Regions from separate parts of the Paenibacillus sp. fava2 genome, predicted to be linked through region 4. Evidence: riboswitches for the same ligand, from Rfam matches in the RefSeq annotation. Region 4 holds a riboswitch; each other region holds the start of a gene.

Region 1 (2,202 bases), 290 kb from region 4:
CCCTTAATCAAAAAAAAGACAACCTGCTAAATTATATTAGCAGGTTGTCTCAATGTCACCGTATTATCATGGTTCTTAGTAGAATTTAGCAGCGCTATATTTGCTCGCAACTTTAGTCAGGCCAACGTCTTTGTTGTTTTTAGCCAGGCCAGCGTCAACTGTAGTATCAATTGTTACCCATTTGCCATTAAGCAGAACTTCATTCCAAGCATGATATGTCGATACATAGCTTGTGTTACCCATTACAAGCTTTGTTGGAATGCCTTCACTGCGAAGCATAGTAGCGAACAAGGAAGCATAGTCATAGCAAATGCCTTTATTGGAGAGCAGTGTGCTGTCATTGTTAGGAATATAGTCCGGTGTTACAGTAGCAGCCAATGCGTTGTCATACTTAACATTTGCTACGATGTAGTTATAGATCGCTTTTACCTTAGCTTCATCTGTAGTCAAGCCTTTTGTAAGCTGTTTAGCTTTCAGTACTGCTTTATCGGAAGAGGTCCATTTCACGTTCTGTACGGAGCTCAAGTATACGGCGTTAGCATTGCTGAGTTTAAGCTCAACATCTTCGGAAGACACCACTTTATATTTGTTACCGGTTGTGTTCTCAAGAACAGATACTTTATAAGTGCCGTTGCCTTGCTGCAGCGGGAAGGATTCTGTCGACTGGGAAGCATACAGATTGTAAGTATAGCTGTTGCCGTCTTTCGTAATCATAACCTTGATACGTTTGTCAGCAGGTACATCATAGGATACTGCAACAACACCTTGATCGAGCTTCGATGTATTCAACCAGCTTGAGTCTGCAGTTGCAGCTGAAGCTGTGCTTGTCTGAACGGAAGTGACAACTACGAACAATGTTAACAGCATGAAATAAAATTTTTTCATGGATAAAACTCCTTTCGGTAGCTGGCTGCCATCCTTACGGGAAGGCCCTCTAGCTTTGCGTCCCTACCTTTCGATAGGTTTGCCATTATCGTGTGCAGCTTTATCTATCTCTTAATCTACCAAAAATACTAGATTTTGGATTGAATAGCCAACAAAAAAAGCCCTTCATTCGGTAGCTGGCTGCCATCCTTACGGGAAGGCCCTTTAGCTTTGCGTCCCTACCTTTCGATAGGTTTGCCGTTATCGTGTGTGCTTTTATAGTTATATACTACCATATATTCGCCCAGATACAAGACCTATTTTACTAGAATTTCAGCATTTTTCAATAAAATTTTCGTTAATTCGCGCTGAATCCTTTTTTGTCTGTTTTCAAGAAAGCTTAGCATGAATAATCAGCCGGTGAGTCGGGTTAACCAGCGGATCACAGGTGATTAGGGTCAGGATTTTATCTTCCCCATTGCCGTTCAACACCGACACATCCGTCGGCTCCACTATAGAAATATCATATACTACGTACTGATACTCCTCTGCACTCGTCTTTATCTTGATGGTGTCCCCGATCTTTACTTCATCCAGCCTGTTAAAAAGCCTGCCGGCTGTTCTGGATCTGTGCGCAGCTATAGCCGCATTGCCTACCTCACCCAGCGGAGCCGTCTCCTTCATATGGGCGGCAGCATGCTTCATATTCGCCTTTGTCGCACCTTCAAGAACAGGAAGCTTCAGATCGATCCGGTCAATCTCAATGATTCCGGTGATTTTGCCGCCCACAGCAATCTCTTCAACGGGCTCCGCAGAAGGCTGTACCTCCTCCTCCTGCACCGACTCTTCAGCCAGCAGCTGGGTCACCTCCGCATAGGGCTTTTGCAGATCCGGTCCGGCTGTTGGTGCCAGTTCGCTGTAGGCTTGTTCAGCTTCCTCCAGCAGTTTAGCCTGCTGCCTGTCGTTGTACCACTCGCTTGCTTTGGGATACAGCATAATAAGGACGCCCGCCAAAATAATCAAATAGGAAAACTTGCGCATGAACATCCCCCTTTATATTCTTGAACAGGGCAGTCCCTGTCCGGGTAATTGCCTAGAACACCCACATACGGCTTCCGAAAAAGTTGATAATTACCGTTACGAACGTAACGAACACCTTGGCTATCAGCACCTGAATGCCGAAGCTGTCCGTCAGAAAATGCATCAGCAGCACCGAAATACCCAGCACGGCCAGATTGAGGATGATAAACCTCACCAGCTGGAGACGGTCAGAGCCGCGCTGGTTAGTTGCCCGGTCACGAAAGGTCACCTTTTTGTTCCAGAAAAAACTATTCGCTG
Region 2 (2,202 bases), 140 kb from region 4:
AGATCAGAGGTCAGGAAGGAGCGAATGCATAGGAAATGGGCAGTCTCCTAATTGCGTGGCTTTGTATGATATGTCTGTTTTTTACCTTCAGAGATAAGGTGAGCCGGAAAATTCTTTATCCTGTAGCGCTGGTCGTAGTGATCAGCACTTTGGGCTGCTGGACCATTTTAATGTAATTTTTAGCTTGCTATCAGCTTATTTTCAGGTAGATCCTTTATAGTGAATATACCAGACACCCCCCAGTGTTATATGGTACCCTGCAGGTCTTGCCAACTCCCATGGCAAGGCCTTTTTGTTTGCAACATAATATTTTAAAATAACAGTAATAATGTGATATTTTTCACAATAAAATATTTAGAATTGTTTTATATTGAATTTGAAATACTAAGGATAAGAATAATGCAGTTAAAAAAGGAGAATGATGATGAATCACGAAGGAAGTCTCCGCCGCGGTCTGGTGTTTGGCCTGTTTTTAAGTATTCCGCTCTGGATGTCAATGATCGGCTGGCTGCAGCTGTTATAATATTAAACCCACGCAAAGAACGAAGACTGTCTGCGGAGTGATCCGCGGGGAGTCTTTTTTACTTAAATCGGGAATATAATAATCTCAATAATAAGTAGTTCAAAACTACTAGAATGAAAATATTTTAAATACAACAATTTTAAGTAAATGAGTACGGGTATTCCTGAGCATGAGAGAGAATCAGTTGGAGAATAGATAGAATTATAGTGCTTTTCTGCATATAATCCGCCGTACAGGCTCTTTTTTGAAAAATTCCTAATGTTATTGGCAAAATATTATAAGGAATAGATTGACAATACAGAGGATCAGGGAATACACTGAGTTTAGTTCTAAAGTAACAAATGTCATAGACTATTTTCTCTATTACCAATTACATACCTTCTCATGTATAATCGCAAACCGCGCGAAAGTGCGGGACGCAAAGTCAGGAGTCTACAGCCTTTGAGAGAGGGCTATGATCGTCCGGCCGCCATGGAGCTTGTCTTCCTGGCGGTTTTTTTTATTTTTCAGGTGAAGGTGCTGCTATAACCAAAATTTATATCGCATCTTACGGGGGGATTATTAATGAAACGTAAATCTGTATTCAAATTATCTTTTGCACTGGCTATGTCTGCAGTCCTGCTGGTCGGCGGCTGGCTGGCTTCGGCCGGTCAGGGTGAAGTGAGAGCCGACAGTGCCCCCCTTCCGGGCGTTGCGGGTAAGTACAATGTGTTTATCCTTGGTGATCTCAAAGGCTACCATAGTGATTCTGAAGGCAGAATGGCTGCAGGCGGCAATATTACCCTTTCACAGGGCGGATATTCGGTAGGCCATAGCCTGAGTGCTGCGGAACGCTCAGAAATGGATTCGCTGGTGGCTGGCGGCAATCTGAGCTATGAGATGGGGGAAGTTAACGGTAACGCCGTGTACGGCGGCACTTATACAGGTTCAGGTAAACCGCGGGGCGGGACAGGAACCCTGCGGAAAGAAGCGAACGTTATTAACTTCGTCTCGGAGTTTGCCTTGCTCCGCGCTAAATCCCAGGAGCTTGCAGCTTTGACGGTGAACGGCAAGACTGAGGATAGCTATGGAAATATTAAATTGACCGGCACTGATCCTGTGCTGAATGTATTCTTGGTTTCAGGAAGCACGCTGACTGCCGCCAATGAGCTGCGGATTACTGCACCGGAGGGATCTACCGCTATCGTTAATATTGACGGAACTTCGGTCACGTTCAAGAACGGAAACGGGCTGACTGGCGTAAGCCAGAATAAGGTGCTTTATAACTTCCCGCAGGCAACGGCTCTGCGGCTGGAGAGTATCGGTGTAATGGGAACTGTGCTGGCACCAAACGCAGCGATTACCTTTAATAACGGGCAAATCAACGGGAGTATGATCGGTGCTTCCCTGGAAGGAAGCGGGGAATTCCATCATAAGCCATATACCGGCCGTGACAACGGAACCCCGGTAACACCAACAGCAACGCCAACGCCGGTTCCGACAAGCACAGCGACACCGGAGCCGACAACGGCACCGACAGCAACGCCGACGCCGGTACCGACAACAGCACCAACATCGACACCGACGGCAGCGCCGACAAGCACGCCAACGCCGGTACCTACTACAGCACCAACATCGACACCGACGGCAGCGCCGACAAGCACGCCGACGCCGGTACCTACTACAGCACCAACATCGAC
Region 3 (2,202 bases), 790 kb from region 4:
GCTACAGGCCGCAGCCAGGTGGAGTCCATCCAGAGCCAGCTCGGCAGTCATGTGCCGATTATCGTGGAGCCGGAACGCCGCGATACCTTCCCGGCTATTGCGCTGACAGCGGCTTACCTGTATTCCATTGCCGGTGTTTCCCCGGCGGAAACAGTGGCCATTCTGCCTGTCGATCCGTATGTGGAGGCTTCCTTCTTCGATACGGTAGTCCGGCTGGAGCAGACGATGGAGGAGAGCGGCGCGAACCTGGCGCTGATGGGCGTAGTGCCTGAACATGCGTCAGAAAAATACGGATATATTATTCCTACCAGTGATGCGGCGGGGGCAAGCGGCTACCTGCAGGTAAGCCACTTCCAGGAAAAGCCTGACCGTGTGCAGGCAGAAGGGCTCATCAGTAAGGGCGCACTTTGGAACTGTGGCGTATTTGCTTTCCGCCTCGGTTATCTGCTGGATATTCTGCAGAGCAAAGGTCTGCCGCTTAACTACGAGGAGCTGCAGAAGCAATACAAACTGATGGCTTCCATCAGCTTTGATTACGAAGTGGTGGAAAAAGAAGAGAAAATCGTCGTTCAGCCGTATGCCGGCTTCTGGAAGGATCTTGGCACATGGAATACGCTTACAGAGGAAATGAGCAGCAATCTGGTCGGCAAAGGGGTAGTAACCTCGGATTCCGAACGGACCTGCCTGATCAATGAGCTGGATATTCCGATTACGGTTATCGGAGCCAAGGATCTGATCATCGCCGCGAGCCCTGACGGAATTCTTGTTACGCATAAGGCGGAAAGCCCGCGCATCAAGGAAGTGCTCAAATCTCATGAACAAAGACCGATGTACGAGGAACGCCGCTGGGGCCACTACAAGGTAATTGACTATGTGAAATATGATGAGGGCAATGAAGTGTTGACCAAACGGATTTTTATCGAGCAGGGTAAAAATATCAGCTACCAGCTTCATCACAAACGCAGTGAAATCTGGACCTTTGTAAGCGGGGAAGCCAGCATCGTCATCAATGAAAAGATGCATAAGGTAAAGGCAGGCGATGTCGTCCGCATCCCCGAAGGAACCAAACATGCCATTCTGGCGCTGACAGATGTAGAGTTTATCGAGGTGCAGAGCGGCTCCGAGCTGGTGGAAGAGGATAACATCCGGATTACGCTCGATTGGGAAGATATTGAATTACACCAGTTTATTTCTTAGGTCTAATTTATCTATTTAACCAATTGTGAAAAGTGTGAAACGGGTATTTGGAACTATTTATTAAGATTTATTCATTTTTGCTATAAACCTACAACTTCATAGAGTCGATACTTACGGTAAGAAGGATATTTCCTTCCAAAACGACAAAGGCAAACCTACTCGAAAGATAGGGACGCAAAGCTATAGGGCCTCTACCAAGTGGCAGCCTGGCTACCGAAAGGAAGATGAATATTGAAAGCTTACCGTAAGTCTCGTCTGTTGTCTGCCGTATTGTCCGTGGCCGTTTTATTGTCCGCTGTACCTATAGGATTAGGCTTTGCACCGTTATCTGCGCAAGCAGCTTCCGTGACCGGAGCCCCAGTAAATCCCAATGCTTCAGCAGAGGCAGTCAAGCTGCTGGACAAAATGTACGCCATCTCCGGGAAGGGGATTATTACAGGACAGCATGACTATTTCGAAAGTCCGGATGAAATCAGCAACAAGCTGAAGACCATAAGCGGACAGTATGCCGCCCTGCACGGCTATGAGCTTGGAGCGATCGGCGGACAGACTGAGAGTGGGGTAGCTGCGCAGCGCAAGAACATCGTCTGGAGCGCCACCAACTGGCACAAAGCCGGCGGTATCGTAGCAATGACTTTTCACCAGAATCTGCCCGGCACCAAATATGAGTGGGGCAATGTACAGAAAAACATCAGCCAGGCTGATTTTAACAAGTATGTAACACCTGGAACTGCGGAGTATAATGCCCTGATTGCTGATCTGGATAAAGTAGCTGTTTCGCTCAAAAGTTTACGGGACGCAGGGGTTCCCATCCTCTGGAGACCCTATCATGAAATGAACGGCGGCTGGTTCTGGTGGGGCAAGAAAAATAACTTTGCTCAATTGTGGAATATCATGTATGACCGTTTCGTCAACGTTCATCAATTAAACAATCTGCTGTGGGTATGGAATCCGAATGCTCCCAATTCCAATTCGGATCCCTACGAACTGACCTATCCGGGTGCG
Region 4 (2,202 bases):
AATTCAGCGGCAGAAGCAGCAGCTCCGCGCGCCTGTTCAGCAGCCTCCTGAATATTTCCGATCTGATTCCCTGCCTTTTTGGAATCCGCGTCCTTGTCTGCTATGTCTGCCAGTGCGCCTTTTGCCGCCTCATGCTTCAGAATAGCCCGGTTCATCGCTTCACTGGCCTGATTGGCTAATTGGTCCACTGTAACCGGGAAAACAAATGCACTCGTAATGCCGGATTCCGACGTTGTACCGCTGGTAATAAGCGCATAGGTCGGTGAAGTGATTTGGCCGATTCCATAAGCAGAAATCACTACGATTCCGGCAAGCCGGGGGAGGGTTAGCCGGCTTTTATTTTTCTTGCGCGATGTCCGTGAAAGCCTCATTTGAGCCTCTCCTTTAATAGTGTGCATGTGACATGCATACTAGTTCATCTATCAGTTATATGATCTTTATGAAGAACATATATTGTTCGTTATAAAGAACCTTGGCCTTAGTATATGTCATCACCCTTACAAATTTAAACTCTCATTTTCAAGCAAAATTCGTTATAAAGAACGATTTTGATCGCTTTTTCCTCCGATTTACGGCGATTTGCTCATGATATCGTACTTTTTAAAGAACGATTTTACAGAAAACAGATATTATCGTCATGTACAATGAATTCAGTTCCGGAGAAGGAAATTAAGGCGGGGGGATTTACGAATAGATCCATAACTTTTTTGATAGTCCTTTGTCCGTCGTAGGGTTATTTGCTATACTGTTAACAAAAAGTGCGGAGGGGCGTTTAACTGTGCCGGAACATTTAGGAAGTCGCATTCATCAGCTCCGCGTGGAGAAGGGCCTGTCTTTATCCGAGCTTGCGGATAAGGCGGACGTGGCGAAATCATACCTAAGCAATGTGGAAAGAAATATTCAATCCAACCCCTCCATCCAGTTCATTGAGAAGATGGCTGATGCGCTTGAGGTATCCATTCATGTCTTGCTGTACGGTGAACCTGTAGAAGCGCAGGAAGCATCGCTTGACGGAGAATGGTTCCGTCTCGTACAGGAGGCTATGGCTTCCGGCATAAGCAAGCGGGAATTCAAGGAGTTTCTGGACTATCAGAAATGGCGGCTGGAGCAGAAGGAATAGACATCCGGAGGTTTTCCTTCCGGACATACAAAAAAGGGCACAGCCTCGTTAGCTGTGCCCTTTTTTGTATGTAATATCCGGATGCTCTACTGCACTACATCGCCTGCAAAGCTCTTTCACTCAGAAACCGGCGGATTTCCTCCACCTTGAGACCGGCCTTTCTGGCCGCCATCATTAAGTACACCCACTCTAGATCCAGATCACCCGTCTGCAGTTCTCCGACATTCCCCTGGTTGGACTTATCCAAGAAATCTCCTCCTAAGATTACGCGTCCCCAGGCAGTCCGGCCATCATAGTATTTCTACATTAGATCCGAGACTTTGTGCCCCTGTCTTTCGTCCAGGTTTACCCTTTACTGGACCCTTTACATGAAAGGATCTGGCTAATAATGAATGAAAACGCTATCTGCAATAACATTATATAGCACCTTCCACAAAAAGTGTGTCGATTGTTGGAAATATTTTATAGGAATATCTTCGGAGTTCACGATTCATTTTGTAATATTTTGATTAAACTATATGAAAACTGTGCGCTATGACCTAAAACTAGCGGAGCGTTCAACCTATTTTCCTAGAAGTAAATATAGACTTATTTACCCAATTTTCGAGGGTCCAATCAGCTCTCCGCATTTATGATGGTTCTGGATGAATTAAGGTCTGAATCATACCGTTTTGCGAACGGAATAGCACAAAGTATGAATTGATTAGCAGACGTTAAAGTTGCACAATAGTAGTGAAATGAAACCGCAAACATATCAGCCCCGCCAGCTGCTGGTGCTTTTTCTGGCGCATGTGGGGTTCATCCGTTAGGAGGATGTATTCATGGCAGCCAAAGGACCCTATAATGAATCCGTTTGGAGCAATTATCACGGACCCAATCTGGGCTATATCCAAGACAAGTATGAACAGTTTATCAATGATCCTTCTTCAGTAGAACCTAATTACCGCGATCTGTTTACTGCATCCGGCCCGCCGCCGATGGCACCTTTACCGGAGCCGGCTCCGATGCCTGCTGTCACCGGGGATGCCGAGTGGCTGAAAAAGGCGGTAAGAGCCTCAAAGCTGATCGCCAATATTCGTATA

The links. Region 4 has a riboswitch for cyclic di-GMP ahead of AC4G46_RS01725 (anti-repressor SinI family protein). Riboswitches for the same ligand answer to the same signal wherever they lie in the genome.
Region 1: another riboswitch for cyclic di-GMP. It lies ahead of AC4G46_RS03125 (transglutaminase-like domain-containing protein); the one in region 4 lies ahead of AC4G46_RS01725 (anti-repressor SinI family protein).
Region 2: another riboswitch for cyclic di-GMP. It lies ahead of AC4G46_RS02430 (choice-of-anchor A family protein); the one in region 4 lies ahead of AC4G46_RS01725 (anti-repressor SinI family protein).
Region 3: another riboswitch for cyclic di-GMP. It lies ahead of AC4G46_RS05140 (PA14 domain-containing protein); the one in region 4 lies ahead of AC4G46_RS01725 (anti-repressor SinI family protein).

The regions. Positions count from the first base shown of each region.
Region 1 is NZ_CM177755.1:679,371-681,572, reverse strand. It holds gene AC4G46_RS03125 (transglutaminase-like domain-containing protein) at 76-885, opposite strand; cyclic di-GMP riboswitch class I at 899-979, opposite strand; cyclic di-GMP riboswitch class I at 1,054-1,134, opposite strand; gene AC4G46_RS03120 (class D sortase) at 1,255-1,905, opposite strand; gene AC4G46_RS03115 (GtrA family protein) at 1,958-2,202, opposite strand, start outside.
Region 2 is NZ_CM177755.1:524,041-526,242, forward strand. It holds cyclic di-GMP riboswitch class I at 907-997, shown strand; gene AC4G46_RS02430 (choice-of-anchor A family protein) at 1,088-2,202, shown strand, end outside.
Region 3 is NZ_CM177755.1:1,175,103-1,177,304, forward strand. It holds gene AC4G46_RS05135 (sugar phosphate nucleotidyltransferase) at 1-1,197, shown strand, start outside; cyclic di-GMP riboswitch class I at 1,336-1,415, shown strand; gene AC4G46_RS05140 (PA14 domain-containing protein) at 1,429-2,202, shown strand, end outside.
Region 4 is NZ_CM177755.1:387,661-389,862, reverse strand. It holds gene AC4G46_RS01735 (hypothetical protein) at 1-371, opposite strand, end outside; gene AC4G46_RS01730 (helix-turn-helix domain-containing protein) at 779-1,120, shown strand; gene AC4G46_RS01725 (anti-repressor SinI family protein) at 1,215-1,367, opposite strand; cyclic di-GMP riboswitch class I at 1,395-1,480, opposite strand; gene AC4G46_RS01720 (2-oxoglutarate dehydrogenase E1 component) at 1,942-2,202, shown strand, end outside.